DNA from 4 places in the Dietzia sp. Alg238-R159 genome. Region 1 is predicted to be linked to each of the others. Evidence: predicted binding sites of a transcription regulator. Region 1 holds the regulator's gene; each other region holds the start of a gene.

Region 1 (5,034 bases):
ACAAGGGGCCCTGCCGGGAGTGGACATCCGACACCATCGGCGACCTCCCGCAGTCGGTCACCGGCTCGGTGGACGGTGTCGAGGTGACCGTCTACCCCGCCCTGCGTGTCGGTGGGGACGGAATTCACCTCGTGGCGTGCGCCACGGAGGACGAGCGTCGATCCACACAGGCGTCGGCTGTGCTCACGCTGGTCTCGGGCGGCCTGGTCTCGACGGCATCGATTCTGCGCGGTCGCCCGGTCCAGCAGCGGCTCGCGCTCACCCAGTACCCGCATGGCGGGATGGAGTCCCTGGTCTCGGATGCGTCGCTCGCCGCGAGTGGGCGGATCATCGCCCGACGTAAGGGCTCACCGGTTCTCACGGTCGCGGAGTTCCAGGATATCCAGGCCACTGCGAGGGCGGAGGTCCCCGGTGCGGTGGCGTCCGCGATCTCGGCGGCGGTTCCCGCGCTGATGGCCGCCCAGTCCGTGTCGGGCCGTTTGGCGGAGGTGCCGGCAGACGTCGCCGACGATGTCCGTCCCTCGCTGGACTTCCTCGTCGGACAGGGATTCCTCGCACGCCATCCCTCGGATGTGCTCCCACATCTGGAGCGGCATGTGCGGGCGGTCGGTGTCCGGTTGGACCTCGCGGAGAAGTCTCCCGCCCGGCACGGCGAGCTCACGGCGAAGTTGAGCCGCTCCGAGTCGACCGTCGAGGACGCATGCGCGGCCCTGCGACGGCGGCCGGGCGGGGCGCGGGCGTGCCGGGATCTGCGGTGGATGCTCGCCGAGTACCGGGTGGGGCTGTTCGCGCAGTCACTGGGTACGGCCCGTCCAGTGTCGGCAGAGCGGATCGACAAGGCGGTGGCGTCTGCGCTCGCCCCACGGTCGTCCAGATGACGTTGCGCGGTCAGCGGCTCGCGCGACGCTCTCGGAGGGCGATGATCTCGCGTTCGAAGTCGTCGGCCGAGCTGAACTGCTTGTACACGGATGCAAAACGCAGGTAGGCGACCTCGTCCAGATCCTGCAGAGGGCCCAGGATGGCGAGCCCGATCTCGTGGGCCGGAACCTCGGACACACCGCCGGAGCGCACTGCGTCCTCGACCTGCTGGGCGAGGCGACGGAGAGCGTCCTCGTCGACCGATCGTCCCTGGCACGCGCGGCGGACACCGCGAACGACCTTGTCCCGGCTGAACGCCTCGGTCACCCCGTTCCGCTTGAGAACCGTCAGCAGTGGCGTCTCGAGCGTCGTGAACCGGTGTCCGCACCGGGGGCACTCCCGTCGACGCCGGATCGCCTGTCCCTCGTCGACGGATCGTGAGTCGATCACCCGGGAGTCCTCGTGATGGCATGTCGGGCAGTACATTCCCGTGGGGCCCTTCGTCGACCGGAGTTCACACGTCCCGGATCGTGCCTGACGGAACGCGGGGGTGGCAGACCGCCGCCCGCGGTCCATTCTAGGAGGCCCGCTGCCCGGTCACGCGTAGGCGGGTCCGCCGAGGAAGGCCACTGCGAGAAGCATGATCACGCCGAATGCGATCCCGCACGCCAGCAGTGCCCAGGCCGGCACGTCGTCGACCACCCCGGTGGACACCGGGGCCTCGACGTGGCACGCCCGCGCGCGGTCCGTCGAGACCGGGCGCACGAGTACACGCCGACCGGGGGCGACCGATGTGACGGTGGCCGGACGGGCCGCCACCCGCGGCCGGACGAGGTTCCCCGCACGGGCGGACGTGACGGCCAGCCGATTGCCCTCGGGTCGGACCAGCGTGCGCCGCGGCGCAGGCGTGGGACGCACGAGCACCGACACATCTCTCGGCCGGTCGAGGTGAGCGCCCTGTCCACGATGGTCATCGGGGCAGACCTCGGTCCACCGCACGGCCGGACGTGGGTGGGACTGAAGCTCGACAACGGTCATGGTGGCTCCCTACTCGATACGGTGTGCGATCAGGGTTCGCACACCTGTATGTCTGTCTCAGTACATCTGTTCGAATCCGAACTCCCCTAGAGTTGTATCACGCGACTCCGACACAATCACGATTCGCAGAGGAATTTCTTCGAACACGTGTGTGGCGCAAGGCGGTGGTTGGCACTAGGGTGTAGACAGATCACAGCGTCGAACATTCATTCGCCGAAGGGACCCCACGAGATGCCGAAGCCCGATTTCGAGTCACTGACGGACCGACAGAAGAGCGTTCTCCTGCACATCCACGACACCGTCAAGGAGCGTGGTTATCCGCCGAGCATCCGCGAGATCGGGGACGCGGTCGGCTTACAGTCCACGTCGTCGGTGGCGCATCAACTCCGCACGTTGGAGAAGAAGGGCTTCCTGACGCGGGATCCTCACAAGCCGCGCGCGGTCGACGTCCACGGTGTCCCGGGGCAGAAGTCACGGGGCCGCCGGTCACCTGCGCCGGAGCCCCAGCGTCCGGGAGGCGCGGTCGAACCCGTCTACGTACCCGTCCTCGGCCGGATCGCGGCGGGCGGGCCCATCCTCGCGGAACAGGCCGTCGAGGAGATCTTCCCCCTGCCGGCGGACCTCGTCGGGTCAGGTGATCTGTTCATGCTCAAGGTCGTCGGCGAGTCGATGATCGACGCCGCCATCTGCGATGGCGACTACGTGGTGGTCAGGCGGCAGAACGTCGCGGACAACGGGGAGATCGTCGCCGCCATGATCGACGGGGAGGCCACGGTCAAGACCTTCCGGAACGACTCGAGCGGAGTCTGGTTGTTGCCCCACAATCCGTCGTTCAGCCCGATTCCGGGCGAGCACGCGACGATCCTCGGCAAGGTCGTGACGGTGTTCCGGAAGCTCTGAGCCCGTTGTTCGATTGACGCGCCGCCCGTCCCCGCAGGGGTCAGGCGGCGCCGTCATGTGGATCGCGGACCGCGAACTCGTCCAGTTCGCCGGCCACGGACGCGGGCAACCGGACCACCAGCCGGGTTCCGTCCTGGGTGTGTTCCTCCTCGACCACCGCGCCCTCGGCGTGGACCCGCGACACCACGTCCCCGCGGGAGTACGGAACGGACAGGGTCAGCTCGGTGTCCCCGGAGGCGACGATCTGGGTGATCCTCTCGAGGAGCTCGTCGACGCCCTGCCCGGTGACCGCCGAGACGAACACGGCGTCGGGTAGCGCGTGGTGCAATTCGGTCAGGACCACGGGATCCGCGGCGTCGATCTTGTTGATGACGAGAAGTTCGCGGGGACGCTCCGCGTTCTGCTCTTCCACCACCTCGTTGATCACCTTGCGCACCGCCTCGATCTGGCGGAGCGGGAAGGCATCCGAACCATCCACCACGTGGAGGAGCAACTCGGAGTCGACGACCTCTTCAAGAGTCGACCTGAAGGCCTCGACCAACTGGGTCGGCAGATGCCTGACGAATCCCACGGTGTCCGTGAAGACGACCGCCCTGCCGTCGGGCAACTCGGCCTTCCTCGTCGTCGGATCGAGGGTGGCGAACAGGGCGTTCTGAACCAGGACGCCGGCTCCGGTGATCCGGTTGAGCAGGCTGGACTTCCCGGCGTTCGTGTATCCGGCGATGGCGATGGACGGCACCGGAGTGGAACGCCGACGGTGCCGTTTGGTGTCCCGGGACTGCTTCATCCCCTTGATGTCGCGACGCAGACGGGCCATCCGCTCGCGGATCCGGCGCCGATCGGTCTCGATCTTGGTCTCACCCGGGCCGCGAAGACCGACGCCGCCGTTGCTGCCGGCACGGCCGCCCGCCTGGCGGGACAACGACTCGCCCCAACCACGCAGACGGGGCAGCATGTACTCCATCTGGGCGAGCGTCACCTGGGCCTTGCCCTCACGGCTGGTGGCGTGCTGCGCGAAGATGTCGAGGATCAGCGCGGTACGGTCGATGACCTTGACATTGACCGCCTTCTCCAGCGCGAGCAGCTGCCCCGGGGTGAGCTCGCCGTCGCAGATGACGGTGTCGGCGCCGGTCGCCGCGATCACGTCCTTGAGGACGCTGACCTTGCCCGACCCGATGTACGTGGCGGCATCGGGCTTGTCGCGGCGCTGGATGAGCGCGTCGCACACCTCCGATCCCGCGGTCTCGGCGAGCTGGGCGAGCTCGTCCATCGCGGCGTCCGCCTGTGCGGCGGACCCTTCGGTCCAGACACCGACGAGCACGACACGTTCGAGTCGGAGCTGGCGGTACTCGGCGTCGTTGACGTCCTGGAGTTCGGTGGAGAGCCCCGCCACCCGGCGCATCGAGGATCTCTCCTCGAGCTGGAATTCACCGATGGATGGATCGAGGTCGCGTGTCGGCCGGTCAGCGGCCGTGTGATCAGTAGTCATTCGGGTTCATCTTCTCACACCGGGCCCCCCGGTGTCCCGTTCGAGACGGTGTGCTACCGACCACGGTGGTAATGACCGTGGGCGACGAGTGTGGACGGACCGGTGAGCGAGGACCCGGCACCGGTCAGTGATACCTCCACCTCGCCGCCCGGGACCACCACGACGACGTCGCCCGTCGCCTCCCCCGAGTCGGCCAGCGCGGCGACCGCGGTCGCGACGATTCCGGTTCCGCAGGACATGGTCTCCCCTGATCCCCGCTCGTGGACCCGCATGGCGACCCGACCGTCCACCATCGGGGTGGCGATCTCGACATTGACGCCGTCGGGAAAGAAGGCCCGGTCGTACCCGGGGGCCTCCTGCACCCGCAGCCCGGCGAGGTCCGCGGCGTCCAGATCGGGGACCACACAGGCGAGGTGCGGATTGCCCATGTCGACGGCGAGCCCGGCGAACGTCCGGCCACCGACCTCCGCCGACGACAGTCCGAGCAGTCGCGGCTCCCCCATGTCCACCCGCACCACGGCGTCATCACCCGAGTGTGAGAGGACCTCGGCGGGGCGGGCCCCGGACCGCGTGCCCACCGGGATCGAGCCGACCTCCGCTCTCCCGGTCGCGACGAGGGCGTGGGTGAAGACCCGGACCCCGTTGCCGCACATCTCCGCGATGGAGCCATCGGCGTTGCGGTAGTCCATGAACCAGTCCGCACTGTCCACGCCGGGCGGCAGGCTCGCGAGCACGCCCCGGTCGACGAG
Region 2 (5,034 bases), on a different contig from region 1:
CGTCCGGGGTGCGCACCAGCAGGGTGCCGTCGGGCTGRAGGTCGTAGATCCAGTCSGAGAAGGTCTTGAACCGGTGATGGCGCCGGCACATTGCGGCGAGGTTMSCCTCGATGGTGTGCCCGCCCCGCTGGGGGTCGGCGTGATCGAACGGCACCACATGGTCCAGATCACAGGCCTCGGCCGGGATCGCACAGCCGGGGTGGCGACAGGTGCCATCGCGCAGCCGGATCCGGCGGGCCAACTGGGCGCTGGGCCGGTATTTAAGGGCGGTGCGGGCGTCATCGGCGGCGCCGATGCGCGGGTCGATGGGTTCGAAGGTGGCTCCGTCGCTGGTGGCGAGCATGTCGAGCAGGGCCTGCAGGGCGGCCTGGCCGGTGCGGGTGAACTCCACTCGGGCGCCGCCGGCGTCGCGGGCGGTGTTGCCGGTGGCGATGACGGTGACCTTCGGCCGCAACGCCACCCCGGCACCCGGCGCGCCGGGACGGCCGGGGCGGGCGGGGGTGCCGGCTAGGCCGGGATCGCCGCACACCAGGGACATCAGGGCGTCGGCGCGACGCTCGGCGATCGAGTAATCCTCGACCTCGCCAGAGCCGCCGGTGCCGGTGTCGGTGTCGGGGTCGGCGGTGTCGGCTTGGATGTTGGCGGCGGCTTGGGCGTCGGCGTACTTGTGGTCTTTCACGCGTTGGTCGAGGGCCTCGGCCAGGACGGCGGCTTCCTCGGTGGCCAGGATCGCCGAGACACTGGACATGCCGTCGACGCCCTTGTGGAACCGCACCCCGCGGGTGCGGGCCGCTTCCTGACGGCGCAAGCGGATGCCGTTGGCGTCGTAGCGGGCGATGATCGCATCGACGTTGCCGCGGATGGCTTTCTCGCCCATGCGCACCCCGCCCTCGATCGCGGCGAGATACTCCTCGACGACCTGCCGCTGCACCGCCTCGAGCACATCGACGTGGACGGTGGCCATCTGCGAGGCCAGTATATTCGCAGCCTGCAGATCCAGCCGCCCCTGCGCCATCGCGGAGAGGATCGCCGGATACCGCAGGTGCAGATCGAGGGCGAAGGTGATCATCCGTTCGGCCCGGCCCGTCGAGATCGCCATCGCCGACACCACATACCCGGCCGCGACATCGATCGGATCGAGCACCGCATGACCGGGCCGACACTCACCGCCGCCCGCCCCGGACTCCTCCCGACGCTGGCATTCGACAAACAACTCGTAACAGGCCACGAACCGGCGCGCCGCCGCACGATTCTCGCCCATCCACCCCTCCCGCGCCGCCGCCCGCAGTTCCGACATTGCAGTGGGCGCGGAGGGCGAGACAAAGGGGGAGGAGTCGCCGGACGGGGACGGGCCACCGGCCGCGGTGTCTGCGTTTCCGCCCATGTGCTCCACCCCCTGACCGCCTGGCTACCTGGTATCGAATCTGTGTTCTATACTACGCACACCCATTCGAACACGCAAGGGTCGAATCACTACACTTCGCCACCCGGGGCCCATCCCTCTCGACTGGCGCAGAAGAACCCAGCCAGCAGGGTGGACTCGTCGCAATAGGCTGCCTCCATGCTGCCGGTCACCCCTCGGAGCATCGACCACAACAGCCTCACGACCCGGGACGATGCCAGCGAGACGATCTTTCGTTGCCGCCGCCCCTGGCGCCGCCCGCGGGAGGCTGCTAGAGGTGGAGGCACACGCCCCTGCGCCAGGAGGAGGACGAGATGATCGCCGAGGACCGTATCGACCCGGACGAGTACACCCCGGGCCCGGATTCAGTCACCGCACCCGAGGAGTACGAGCCCGAGGTGACCGTCGAGGACCCCTTCCGCGAGGCAAATCCGGCCGACGTTGCCGAGCAGGCCATCGAGCTCCCCGCCGACGACGGCGACGGCGAAGCGGTGGGTGACGACGACGAGGTCGCCTGACCCTGCGCTCCGCGCCTGAGCCGGGCGCGGAGCGTGCCGAACCGGCAAGGGGTGCAGCCAAGGTGACGAATCCGCCGTTGCGCCGCCCTGCCGGTGCCGCTAACCTTGCAGCACCAGAAGGGGAGTATCCCTCACACGCGTCGTCGTCATTCCGGCCCTCGGGCCCGGCGGCGCGGGCCGACCAGGCCGGGAGAGACCTTCGATCACCCACTGATCGAAAGGTCCCCGATAATGCACACCCCTCTCTGGCTCTGGCTCGCGGTCATCGCCTTCATCGTCGTGATGCTGGCCATAGACCTCGTCGCCCACCGCAAAGCACATGTCATCGGCGTCAGGGAAGCCGCGGTGTGGTCTGCCGTCTGGATCGCCCTCGGCGTCGGCTTCGGCGCGATCGTCTGGGCGGTCTGGGGCGCGGACTTAGGCCAGCAGTACTTCGCCGGGTATCTCATAGAGAAGTCCCTGGCAGTGGACAATGTCTTCGTCTGGGCGATCATCTTCGCCCACTTCGCGGTGCCCGCCCAGTTCCAGCACCGGGTCCTGTTCCTCGGCGTCCTGGGCGCGCTGGTATTCCGCGGCATCTTCATCGCCGGCGGCGCGCTGCTCATCCAGAACTTCTCCTGGATCCTGTACATTTTCGCCGCATTCCTGCTGTACACGGGCTTTCGCATGATCCGCCAGCGCGACGAGCACCTCAACCCGGACCAGTCCCGCATTCTCGCGGCCTTCCGCCGGCTGGTGCCCATGACGGACACGTTCCACGGTCAGCGGCTGCTGGTCCGTAAGGGCGGGCTGATCATGGCCACTCCCCTGTTGGCTGTGCTGGTGCTGGTCGAGACGACCGATGTGGTCTTCGCCGTCGACTCCATTCCCGCCATCTTCGCGGTCACCGACGAGGTGTTCCTGGTCTTCACGGCCAACGCGTTCGCGATCCTGGGCCTGCGCGCGATGTACTTCCTGCTGGCGGATCTGGTCCACCGGTTCGTCTACCTCAAGATCGGGCTGGCACTGGTGCTGATGTGGGTCGGCGCGAAGATGCTGCTCAAGATCGACGTCTTCTACATTCCGACCCCCATCTCGCTGGCCGTGATCGCGACCATCCTCACCGTGTCGGTCGTGGCGAGCCTGCGGGCCACGCGTGGTCACGAGCGCCAGAGCCCGCCGACACCGGCCGAGCCTCCGTTCCGCATCGCCACCGCCGAGGAGGACGCGCAGCTCGAGCCGCTGTTCCGTCGCGGGCGGACGCGCGGCGTGTCAGAGGACTCCCCCGCCGCGACACCACGCTGACCGTTGCCGAAGAGCGTCCCGCGCACACCCCGCGACAAGCGGGTGCGCGGGACCCTCTCGAGCCCCAGCCCGGGTACGCGTGACGCCTTATGACTTCCGGTTTTCGGGAGTAGGGTCGGCAACAACGCCGGTGATCCTCGTCACTAGCACGGGCCGCACCGGCACCTCTACGAAAGGGCCGGTCATGAGTGTCAACAGTTTCGGTTCGAGGGATTCGCTGGCAGTCGGGGGCGTGGACTACGAGGTCTACCGACTCGATCAGGTCTCCACCGCGGTCCCGCTCCCCTACAGCCTCAAGGTCCTGCTGGAGAATCTCCTGCGCAACGAGGACGGCCGAGTGGTGACGGCCGAGCAGGTCGAGGCACTGCGGGAGTGGACTCCCCAGTCCCCGCCGGAGCGGGAGATCCAGTACACGCCCGCCCGGGTGCTGATGCAGGACTTCACCGGGGTGCCGTGCGTGGTGGATCTGGTCGCGATGCGCGATGCCATCACCGACCTCGGCGGCGACCCCAAGAAGATCAATCCGCTCATCCCCGGCGAGCTCGTGATCGACCACTCGATCATCGCGGACGTATTCGGCCGCCCGGATGCGTTCGAGGTCAATGCCGAGCTGGAGTTCGGCCGCAACCAGGAGCGCTACCAGCTGCTCCGGTGGGCGCAGGAGTCGTTCGCCGACTTCGTGGTGGTCCCGCCGAACACCGGCATCTGCCACCAGGTCAACCTCGAATACCTGTCCCGGGTCGTCTTCACGCGCGAGGGGACCGACGGTATGACCCAGGCCTACCCGGACACGCTCGTCGGTACCGACTCCCACACGCCGATGGTCAACGGTCTCGGCGTGCTGGGCTGGGGCGTCGGCGGCATCGAGGCGGAGGCCGCGTTGCTCGGCCAGCCGATGAGCATGCTGATCCCGCAGGTCATCGGGCTCAAGCTGACCGGCGAGTTGCGGGAGGGCACCACGGCCACCGATCTCGTCCTCACCGTCGCGGAGCTGCTGCGCCAGACCGGCGTGGTGGGCAAGTTCGTGGAGTTCTTCGGCCCGGGCGTCGCGGCGGTCCCGCTGGCCAACCGGGCGACACTGGGCAACATGAGCCCCGAGTTCGGCTCGACGTGCGCCATCTTCCCGGTAGACGACGAGACGCTGGACTACCTGCGGCTGACGGGTCGGTCGGAACAGCAGATCGAGCTGGTCGAGGTCTACGCCAAGGAGCAGGGCCTGTGGCACGACCCGGACAACCCGGCCGAGTACAGCGAGGTCATCGAGCTGGACCTGGGGACGGTGGTCCCGTCGATCGCCGGGCCCAAGCGGCCGCAGGACCGCATCGCGCTGGGCGATGCGCCGGCCGTGGTGCTGGGCAATCTCGACGAGGAGAAGAACCGGTCGGAGAAGGACGACGGGAGTCTGGATGACGCCTCGGCGGACTCCTTCCCCGCCAGCGACCCGGTCTCCCCCGGTTCCACTACGGCGAAGAACGAGCCTCCCCGCCACTACTCCGAGGAGCAGCTGACCGCCAACGCCGAGCTCGGGTGGCCGAGCGATCCGGCGGAGATCATGATCGACGGCGACGAGTCGCCGGTGATCTTCGACCACGCGGACGTGGTCATCGCGGCGATCACCTCGTGCACCAACACGTCCAACCCCTCGGTGATGATCGGAGCGGCGCTGCTGGCCAAGAAGGCCGTGGAGCGTGGTCTGAAGCCCAAGCCGTGGGTCAAGACGACGTTGGCCCCCGGGTCTCGGGTCGTCACCGACTACTACGACCGGTCCGGCCTCACCCCGTACCTGGAGGAGCTCGGGTTCGATCTGGTCGGCTACGGCTGCACGACGTG
Region 3 (5,034 bases), on a different contig from region 1:
AGTTCGACGTCCCGTCGCTGCACGTTCGCCGCTGGTTCGAGGCGGTCTACGGCGAGCAGGCGTGGCAGGAGATCGACCTCGTTCCGCGCCTGGACTGGAACGACTACCTGCGCTGGTATCGCGAGGCAGCGGGGATCGAGGTCCGCCACGAGACGCGGGTGACCGCCGTGCACCGACCCGCCACGGCGGATGGCCCGTTCGTCGTGGAGGTGGCCGCCGCCGACGGGGCCACCACCCAGACCGTGACCGCCCGGCGGATCGTGTTCGCCCTCGGCCTCAGCGGCGGCGGCGGACAGCGAGTGCCGGAGATGGTTCGCGCGCTGCCGCGCGAGCGCTGGTTCCACACCGAGGACCCGATCGACTTCGAGGCCCTGCGCGGCCGGCGGGTCGCCGTCCTGGGCGGCGGAGCCTCCGGGTTCGACAACGCCGCCACCGCGCTCGACCACGGCGCCGCGCGAGCGGAGGTGTTCATGCAGCGGGACACCGTCCCGGACTCCAACCCGCTGCGGTGGATGGAGTTCCCCGGCATGCAGGAACGCTTCTACGACCTCGACGATCGCGCGAAGTGGGACTTCACCCTCCTCAGCGGGGGCTTGCCGCAGCCGCCGACCCAGCACACGGTGTGGCGGTGCTTCGCCCATCCCGACTTCGCACTGCGCACAGGCTGTGCCTGGGACTCGGTCGCGGTGGTCGACGACGGCGCGGGCGGGACCGAGCTCGCCATCGTCACCCCCGCCGGCCGGTTCCACGCCGATGTGGTGATCGCCGCGACCGGGTACGAGGTCGACCTGCGACTGCGCCCGGAGCTCGCGGAGTTCGTCGACGACATCGCCCTGTGGGCCGACGTGCACGACTTCGCCGCCGACCACCCGGCAGGACGCAACCCCTACCTCGGACCGGGTTTCGAGTTCACCGAACGCCGACCGGGCTCCGCGCCCTGGGTGACCAGGCTGCACCACTTCTCGACCGGCGCGCGCACGTCCATGGGCGTCACCGGAAACCAGCTGTCCGGCATCTACGGAGGTGTCGGTCGCATCGCGGGGGCGGTCACCACCGCGATCACTCGCGAGAACTGGGACCGCCTCGCGGACGACTTCGCGGGCTTCGAGTTCCGCGAGGTCCGGTCGATCGGCCCGCACCGCCCCGACGACGGCTGGTACCCGACGAGACCCCGCTACTGACGGCCCCGCCATCAGAACGGCGGCTCATCGTCGAACGCCGAGGACCGCGGCTGGTCCTGCTGGGGCCGGTCATCCTGCGGGGGAGCCGAGCGCTGCGGACGCCCTGACCGGGGTTCCTGTCGACGATGGTGCGCCTGGGCCCGCAGCCTGCTGCGCTCCGCCGCGCGGCGGTGACGCAGGTGGGGGCGCCTCCTCGACGCCGGTGAGCCGCTGCCGGTCCTGCCGGCTTCGGCCGCGTCCTGCTGCCGTCGGCTGGACTCCGGATGCCGCGGCGGGGCGAGCGCGGCCAGCGGTCCACCGGGGGCCGTCGTGATGCGCGTTCCCGGATCGGCCTCCGGGTGATTGGGGCCGTGGAGCCAGACGTAGGTTCCGTCGATGTCCCGGTAGTAAGCCCAGATTCCCTCGGTCTTGAGTCGGTGGTGGAAGCGGCAGAGGGAGCCGAGATCATCGGACGTGGTGTGCCCGCCGCACTCCGGGTTGTCATGGTCGAACGGGATGATGTGGTCGAGGTCGGTCTTCTCGGCCGGCGTCTGGCAACCGGGGAAGACACAGGTGCCGTCGCGGCCCTTGCAGAAGCGTGCCAACGCCTCGGAGGGCGTGTACCGCCGGGCCGCGTAGCAGTCGGGGTCCGCGAGATCTGCCAGTGAGTCGATCCGGCGACGAGCGCTGCGCTCCAGCTGGTCGGCGGTGTGACCGGTGATCGGCCCGTAGCCGGCCAGCGTGAGGCCACGGTTGTCCGGACTACCGTCGTCGTAGGCGTAGATGGTCACCCGCCGAGCGGCCGCCTGTCCGTCCGGGTCACCGGGGTGTTCGCCGTCGACGTCGGGCAGGCAGGCCCACCCGCGACTCAGCGCCAAGAGGCCCGCGGCACGCAACTCACCGAGAGAACGCGGGTCGTCCTCGGAGGCGGTGCGCGCGAGGGCCTCGATGCGGTCGGCGATCTCCACGGCGGTCTCTGCGGTGAGGTGCGCTGTGATGAGGGCCCTGTCGTCGGCCAGCGGCACCATCTCGACATCCTGGTCCCGCCGCGCCTCCCTCGCCCTGGCGTCGGCCCCGACCGGGTCGCACGCCGAGACGGCTTTGGTGAGCATCTTTCGTAGCGGACCGAGTCTCGGTGGGTGAGTGCGGCGTCTGGTGGGAGCCAGTGCCTCACTGATCCGCCTGTCGAGTTCGGGCATGAGTTCATCGGAGACCATCGCGGTCTCCTCGGCGATCGTGTGGGCGGCGAGGATGCCGATCCATCCGGTCGCGAGCAGGGCGGCGGTACGGGGGAGCCGCTCGGTCAACTCGACCGCGGTGGTGACCAGACGCGAGGCGCCGTGCCGGGACAACGCCATCGAGGCGCTGACCATCGAGGCGGCGGTCTCCCACGGGTCCCGGTGGCGGTCGCGCTGTCCCGCGACCCGGACGCAGTCATAGGCGAAGGCGACGGTGCGTCCCTCCGCCGCGTTGATCAGGCGTTGGGCGAGATATCCGCGCTGTTGATGTGGATCCCACCGGGCGTAGGCCTCTGGGACGATCACGTCGACGGCGGGACCCGTGGCGGTCGTGAACCCCTTCGGCGGCACGAGTGGGGCAGGCGCGGCGGGGGCTACGGGGTCGCCGGTTGCATCGGGGTCGCCGGAGGCGTCAGGGACGGTGGAATCGTGGGCGTCGGGCGTGGAGGTGGTGGTCATGATTCGACCGTATGTTCTAGGTACGACAGTGTGCGCATCACTCGTGTTATCGAAAGTGCTGTCGAGTACGACCGGCGTGGGAGGAGAGGGCCAAGCCAGTCGTCGTCGTTTCCTGACCGCCACGCCCGGCGCCCACTGACTGCGGTGCCCTCTGACCTGCGGTGCCCTGCGCGCCCCTCGCAGGGCACCGCAGGTGGGAGGTCTGCGCGAGCCGGCGCCGGCGAGCTCGGGCTGCCGGTGTCGTGGGGAATCGGGGGAGGTGAGTCGGACGCGGCGAATCGCGCGCGGAGGGGTCGGGTGGTCGACGCTGCGGTACTGGCAGGCGCGGTACTGGCAGGAGTGCACGCCGTCTGACCTGCGGTGCCCAGCTCGCCGTCTGCAGGGCGCCGCAGGTCAGCGCGTCGGGGCCGGTTTCAACCCGGTCGGGCGACGATGAGGCATGCCTCGCTGCCGTCGGGGACGTACCAGCGATGGGGGAGGGCGCCGTTGTACCTCGCGACGTCGCCCGCCTCGAGTCGGGTGAGCGAATCGCCGACCTCGAGCAGGACGGTGCCCCGGGTGACGTAGAGCCATTCCTGGCCGGGGTGTTCGAAGAACCGGCCCGGGACGTGGTTGGTCTCCACGAACTCGAGGAACTGCGTGCCCCCCGGGCCTCCGGGCAGGAGTCGGGTGTGACCGCCGACCGTGCCCTCCGCCCGGGTCAGGGTGGCGCCCTCGGTGGAGCGCTGGACGTCGACCCGGTCGGAATGGGCCGGGTCCTGGCCGGAGCCGCCGGAGCCGCCGGCGCCGCCGGGGTCGGAGGCCCCGCCTGTGTTGACCGCGTCGAGGAGGTGGGCCTGGGTCGTGCCCAGGGCGTGGGCGAGCCCCTCGAGCGTGGACATGCTCGGGGCCGCCTTGCCGCGCTCGATCTGGCTGAGGAAGGGCTGCGAGATCCCGGCCTGGTCGGCCACCTCAACGAGCGTCAGTCCGAGTTGGCGGCGGTGGTGCCGGATGCGCGCGCCGAGACGGTCCAGCGAGTCGCCTCGTGCGGTGGTCATGGGGCCTCCCGTGCGGTTGGGGCGGGTCGGGGTCTGGCGGGGCGGGATCTGGTGGGACGCGGTCTGCCGGGGTCAGTATTCGTGCAGGTAGTCGCGTCGGCGCGGAACTGGCGGACACCGGAACCACGCCGGAACAGCGGGGTAATGCCGCCGAAACACGGGGCCACCACACTCATCATTATTGATCCGATCAATACCCGGGGTCACTATCCCGCCCCGGGGTCGGATGCACAAGTGCCGCAGGCGATCAGGGAGACCGGGCCGGTGGGACGGAGCCGACGGCAGAGGAGGGGAACGATGGAACCACGACGAGCGACACAGCGCGATGCACAGCGCGGAGTCGGGGCCGAGCGAGCCGCGGCGCGCCACGTGGACCGCATCGCGGGGGCGCGACTGCAGGGCGGTCGGGTGGTCGACGTGGACATCGTCGACGGGGTGGTCGTGGCCGTGACGGACGCGGGGGCCACCCCGACGCGCGGTGGTCCTACCGGGGGCGAATCGGTGATCGACGCCCGCGGCTACATGGTGCTCACCGCGCCCGCGGAGCCGCACGCCCACCTCGACAAGGCCCTGAGCTGGGGCGCCACGCGGCCGCCGGGCTGCGATCTGGGCGCCGCGATCGACGCGTGGCGGGCCTACGCCGCGACGGTCGACGAGGACGAGATCCACGCCCGCGCCCTGGCCGCGGCGCGCAAGCTCGTGGCCAACGGGACGACCGCGGTGCGCAGCCACGTGGACCTGCACGACGACCACGACCCGCTGCGCGGCGTCCGCGCTCTCGTCCGCGTCCGCGACGAGCTGGCCGGCGTGATGGACCTGCAGATCTCGGTGATGGTCAACGAGGTCGACCCGGCGGACCGGGCGCGCGCCGCGATCGCGGCCGGCGCCGACCTCATCGGCGGGGCCCCGCACATCTCCACCGACCCGGTCTCCGAGACGCACCGGCTGGTGGACCTCGCCGAGGAGCTGGGCACCGGCATCGACCTGCACGTGGACGAGTTCCTCGACGGCGACCACGCCATGCTCGAGGTGTTCACCGAGCGCGTCGCGTCCTGGCCCGCGGGGCAGATCCGCACGGCCGGGCACTGCTGCCGGATCGGCTCGCTCGACGCGGCGGGCCAATCCCGCGCGGCCGGCGCG
Region 4 (5,034 bases), on a different contig from region 1:
GGAGAACCTGGTTCCGTCGATCGGCGAGGTGTCTCTGCGGGAGCTGTTCGACGCCGACCCGGACCGCGGCCGCCGGATGTCGGTCACCGCGGGCGATCTGCACGTGGACCTGTCCAAACATCTGGTCACCGACGAGATCCTGTCCGCCCTGCTCGAACTCGCCCACGCCGCCCGGCTGCCGGCGCAGCGGGCCGCGATGTTCCGGGGCGACCGCATCAACACGACCGAGGATCGCGCGGTTCTCCACACTGCGCTCCGTCTTCCGCCCGATGCCGAACTCGTCGTCGACGACCGGAACGTGGTGGCCGACGTCCACGCGGTACTCACACGCATGGCCGACTTCTCCGACCGCGTCCGCTCCGGCGAGTGGACCGGACACACGGGCGAGCGGATCGACACGGTGCTCAACATCGGCATCGGGGGCTCCGACCTTGGCCCGGTGATGGTCGACAGCGCCCTGCGGCAGTTCCGGACGGCCGGCATCAGCGCCAGGTACGTCTCCAACGTCGACCCCGCCGACCTCTCGGCCACCCTCGCGGAGATCAACCCGGCAACGACCTTGGTGGTGGTCGCCTCCAAGACGTTCACCACCCAGGAGACCATGGCCAACGCGCACGCGGCGCGCCGGCACTTCGTGGAGGCCCTCGGCTCCGAGGACGCGATCGCCTCGCACTTCGTCGCCGTCTCCACCGCCGCCGAGAAGGTCGCCGACTTCGGCATCGCGGCGGACAACATGTTCGAGTTCTGGGACTGGGTCGGTGGACGATATTCCGTCTCCTCCGCCATCGGGCTGTCGGTGATGATCACGGTGGGGCCACCGGCGTTCATCGAACTGCTCGAGGGCTTCCACACGATGGATGAGCACTTCGCCACCGAGGCGCCCGAGCACAACGCACCGGTCCTCATGGCGCTGCTGGGGATCTGGTACACGTGCTTCCTCGGGTCGCAGTCCAAGGCCGTGATCCCCTACACCCAGGACCTCCGACGGTTCCCGGCCTACCTGCAGCAGCTGACCATGGAGTCGCTCGGCAAGTCGGTCCGGCTCGACGGCTCCGATGTCACCTACCCCACCGGCGAGGTCTACTGGGGCGAGCCCGGCACCAACGGCCAGCACGCGTTCTTCCAGCTCCTCCACCAGGGCACCCAGCTGGTTCCCGTCGATTTCATCGGGATCGCCCGCCCGGGCACGGACCTGGACGCCCACCCCACCGATGGGTCGGACGCGGTGTCCATGCACGACCTGCTCATGGCCAACCTGTTCGCGCAGTCGCGGGTCCTGGCGTTCGGCAAGACCGAGGAGGAGGTCCTCGCCGACGGCGTCGACCCGACTCTCGCGCCCCACAAGGTCATGCCCGGGAACCGGCCGTCCACCACGATCCTCGCGCCGTCGCTCTCGCCGGGTGTCCTCGGCCAGCTCATCGCACTGTACGAACACATCGTGTTCACCCAGGCCGCGATCCTCGGCATCAACGCGTTCGACCAGTGGGGCGTCGAGCTGGGCAAGGCCCAGGCCGGCGAGTTGCTGGGCGCGCTCACCGCCGACACCCACCCGGGCCCCACCTTCGATTCCTCCACGGACTCCCTGGTCGAGATCTACCGCGAGGCACGCGGCCGGCGCTGAGTACGGGCCCTCTCCCCCTCGCGCGGCGCGCGCCACCGTGCGATTCATGAGCATGGCCACGATCTACTGCACCGCGACGAGCCTCGACGGGTACATCGCCGACGACGACGAAAGCCTCACCTGGCTTTTCACCACTCCCGGAGGCGCCGCGCCGGGGTCGACTGCCGGGGCCGATGACGAGTCGGCGCCCGAGCTCCACTTCGACCGGTTCTTCGCCGGCGTCGGCTCGATCGTCTGCGGTGCGAACACCTTCGAGTGGGTCCGCCGGGATCTCACCAAGGACGGCCAACCGTTCGTCTGGCCGTACTCACAGCCCACCTGGGTCGTCACCCACCGGGACCTCGACCCCGTCGACGGCGTGGAGTTCTTCGCCGGCGATCTCGCCGACCTGCACCCCCGCCTCGTCGAGGCCGCGGCGGGGCGGGACGTCTGGGTGGTCGGTGGAGGCGACCTCGCCGGCCAGTTCGCCGATCTCGGCCTGCTCGACCGGGTGTGGATCCACCAGTGCGCGGTGGTCCTCGGCTCCGGCCGCCCCCTGCTCCCCCGTCGGCTCCGCCTCCACCGTCGTCAACTCGACACCGACGGGCAGTTCACCGCCATGCTCTTCGACGTCGTCGGCCCGGAACCGCGCGATTCGGCCTAGCTGCTCGACCCCCGGCGCGTCTCCTGTGCTCCTCCGGTGCGTCGGGGGAAAACCCTTGCGTACTCGAATGTGTGTGCGTACTGTAGAACACAGATTCGATACCAGCCAGACGGGCAGGGGGTGGGGCACATGGGCGGTAACGCAGACGCCGCGGCCGGTGGCCCGTCCCCATCCCCGTCCGGTGGCCCCTCCTCGTCCGGTGGCCCGTCCCCGTCCGGCGGCGGCGCCGGTTCCGCGGCGCCCGTGTCGCTGTCGGGGCTGCGGGCGGCGGCGCGTGAGGGGTGGATGGGCGAGAATCGTGCGGCGGCGCGCCGGTTCGTGGCCTGTTACGAGTTGTTTGTCGAATGCCAGCGCCGGGAGGAGTCCGGMGCGGGCGGCGGTGAGTGTCGGCCCGGTCATGCSGTYCTCGATCCGATCGATGTCGCGGCCGGGTACGTGGTGTCGGCGATGGCGATCTCGACGGGCCGGGCCGAACGGATGATCACCTTCGCCCTCGATCTGCACCTGCGGTATCCGGCGATCCTGTCCGCGATGGCGCAGGGGCGGCTGGATCTGCAGGCRGCGAATATCCTGGCCTCGCAGATGGCCACCGTCCACGTCGATGTGCTCGAGGCGGTGCAGCGGCAGGTCGTCGAGGAGTATCTCGCCGCGATCGAGGGCGGGGTGCGSTTGGGTGAGAAAGCCATCCGCGGCAACGTCGATGCGATCATCGCCCGCTACGACGCGAACGGCATCCGCCTGCGCCGTCAGGAAGCGGCCCGCACCCGCGGGGTGCGGTTCCACAAGGGCGTCGACGGCATGTCGAGTGTGTCGGCGATCCTGGCCACCGAGGAAGCGGCCGTCCTGGCCGAGGCCCTCGACCAACGCGTGAAAGACCACAAGTACGCCGACGCCCAAGCCGCCGCCAACACCCAAGCCGACACCGCCAACCCCGACACCGACACCAACACCGGCACCGGCGGCTCTGGCGAGGTCGAGGACTACTCGATCGCCGAGCGGCGCGCCGACGCCCTGATGTCCCTGGTGTGCGGCGATCCCGGCCTAGCCGGCACCCCTGCCCGCCCCGGCCGGCCCGGCGCGCCTGGTGCCGGGGTGGCGTTGCGGCCGAAGGTCACCGTCATCGCCACCGGCAACCACGCCCGCGACGCTGGCGGCGCCCGGGTGGAGTTCACCCGCACCGGCCAGGCCGCCCTGCAGGCCCTGCTGGACATGCTCGCCACCAGCGACGGAGCCACCTTCGAGCCCATCGACCCGCGCATCGGGGCCGCCGATGACGCCCGCGCCGCACTGAAGTACCGGCCCGGTGCCCAGTTGGCCCGCCGGATCCGGCTGCGCGATGGCACCTGTCGCCACCCCGGCTGCGCAATCCCGGCCGAGGCCTGTGATCTGGATCATGTGGTGCCGTTCGATCACGCCGACCCCCAGCGGGGCGGACACACCATCGAGGCCAACCTCGCCGCGATGTGCCGCCGGCATCACCGGTTCAAGACCTTCTCCGACTGGATCTACGACCTGCAGCCCGACGGCACTCTGACCGTGCGCACCCCGGACGGCACCACCATGCTCACCCGACCCTCCGGCCCACTGGCCGAGTACCGGCGCGAACAGGCCCGCGCCGAGACCGAGGCGTGGACCCGGCAGCAACGCCGCAGCCCCGACCCCACCGGCGACGAGAAGGCCGACGCCGAGCCGACCTTCTGGTCCCGCCGCGCCGCCCGCCACCGCACCGAACGCCGCAACGCCGAACGCGTCCGCACCTTTGACCCCACCCCACCCGCGCCCGGCACGGGCGCCGCCAGCTCCAGCACCGGCGCGGCCAGCTCCACCACCGCCGCGGCCACCGACACCACGCCCGAGAAAGCCACCCCCGCCAGCGCCACCCCCGAGAGCGCCAGCCGCTGGTGGGCCCGCAACAAGCCCCACCACAGCGACATCGAAAAAGGCATCCGCGCCCTACTCCACGAACGCCTCGACGAACTCATCGACCCACCACCCTTCTGACACCACGAGGGCCGCACCGAGTGAACCGAACCTCCTGGGGGCACGGATTTCCCCCACTCCGAGCGGGTCTTGAGGGATGGTGAGTGAATGAGCCCGATTCCCGCCAGCCCGTCGGACAATTCGCTGGCCGACGTCATGCCGTCAGTAGCCGCCGCCCTGGGTCTAGATCTACCTAACCCGCTGCGTATACTGCCGACTCGGGACGCGGTACTCGTACTCATCGACGGGCTGGGCGCCGAACTCATCCGCCGACACGCGGAAGATGCCCCCACGCTCGCAGCGATGACCAGCCGCATGATCTCTGCAGGCTTTCCCTCGACAACGGCGACGAGCCTGACCAGCCTCGCGGTGGGCGCTCCGTGTTCCAAGCACGGCATCGTGGGATACAGCTTTCGGATCTCCGACGAGTCCGGCGGACCACCGAGGTCGTTCAACCCCCTGCGGTGGACGGTCGAATCGTCGAGCGGCCCCTCGGCGATAGATCGCTTCCCGCCCCGGCAGGTCCAACAGCAACCGAGCCTGCTCGAACTGCTCGCCGCGGACGGGGTCGACGTCACCTACGTCATGCGGGAGGACTTTCGCGAGTCAGGCCTGACCCGTGCAGCGTTCCGGGCGGAAGGCGACTATCGGGCGGCGAACTCTCTTGACGAAGTCCGCCAGGGCGTACTCGACACCTTCATCGAGCCGTCTCGCGCTCGACGGTTCGTCTACGCATACTTCGGCAACCTCGACCTCATCGGCCACATTCACGGGCCGGGATCTCCCGAGT

Evidence for each region. The regulator LexA, encoded in region 1, represses DNA repair genes until DNA is damaged. The targets are predictions, from matches to a motif close to CGAACANNTGTTCG.
Region 2: the regulator LexA is predicted to act here: its motif matches at 1,440-1,453, upstream of G6R20_RS19060 (HNH endonuclease signature motif containing protein).
Region 3: the regulator LexA is predicted to act here: its motif matches at 2,862-2,875, upstream of G6R20_RS10870 (HNH endonuclease signature motif containing protein).
Region 4: the regulator LexA is predicted to act here: its motif matches at 2,329-2,342, upstream of G6R20_RS11440 (HNH endonuclease signature motif containing protein).

What each region holds. Positions count from the first base shown of each region.
Region 1 covers NZ_UNRI01000002.1:312,525-317,558, forward strand. The annotation lists gene hrpA (ATP-dependent RNA helicase HrpA) at 1-878, shown strand, start outside; gene nrdR (transcriptional regulator NrdR) at 889-1,344, opposite strand; gene G6R20_RS06210 (hypothetical protein) at 1,456-1,896, opposite strand; gene lexA (transcriptional repressor LexA) at 2,128-2,796, shown strand; gene hflX (GTPase HflX) at 2,837-4,285, opposite strand; gene dapF (diaminopimelate epimerase) at 4,339-5,034, opposite strand, start outside.
Region 2 covers NZ_UNRI01000010.1:17,929-22,962, forward strand. The annotation lists gene G6R20_RS19060 (HNH endonuclease signature motif containing protein) at 1-1,384, opposite strand, end outside; gene G6R20_RS16345 (hypothetical protein) at 1,717-1,920, shown strand; gene G6R20_RS16350 (TerC family protein) at 2,152-3,204, shown strand; gene G6R20_RS16355 (aconitate hydratase) at 3,389-5,034, shown strand, end outside.
Region 3 covers NZ_UNRI01000003.1:524,058-529,091, forward strand. The annotation lists gene G6R20_RS10865 (NAD(P)/FAD-dependent oxidoreductase) at 1-1,181, shown strand, start outside; gene G6R20_RS10870 (HNH endonuclease signature motif containing protein) at 1,193-2,857, opposite strand; gene G6R20_RS10875 (XRE family transcriptional regulator) at 3,271-3,894, opposite strand; gene G6R20_RS10880 (amidohydrolase family protein) at 4,192-5,034, shown strand, end outside.
Region 4 covers NZ_UNRI01000004.1:69,044-74,077, forward strand. The annotation lists gene pgi (glucose-6-phosphate isomerase) at 1-1,621, shown strand, start outside; gene G6R20_RS11435 (dihydrofolate reductase family protein) at 1,668-2,264, shown strand; gene G6R20_RS11440 (HNH endonuclease signature motif containing protein) at 2,394-4,265, shown strand; gene G6R20_RS11445 (nucleotide pyrophosphatase/phosphodiesterase family protein) at 4,353-5,034, shown strand, end outside.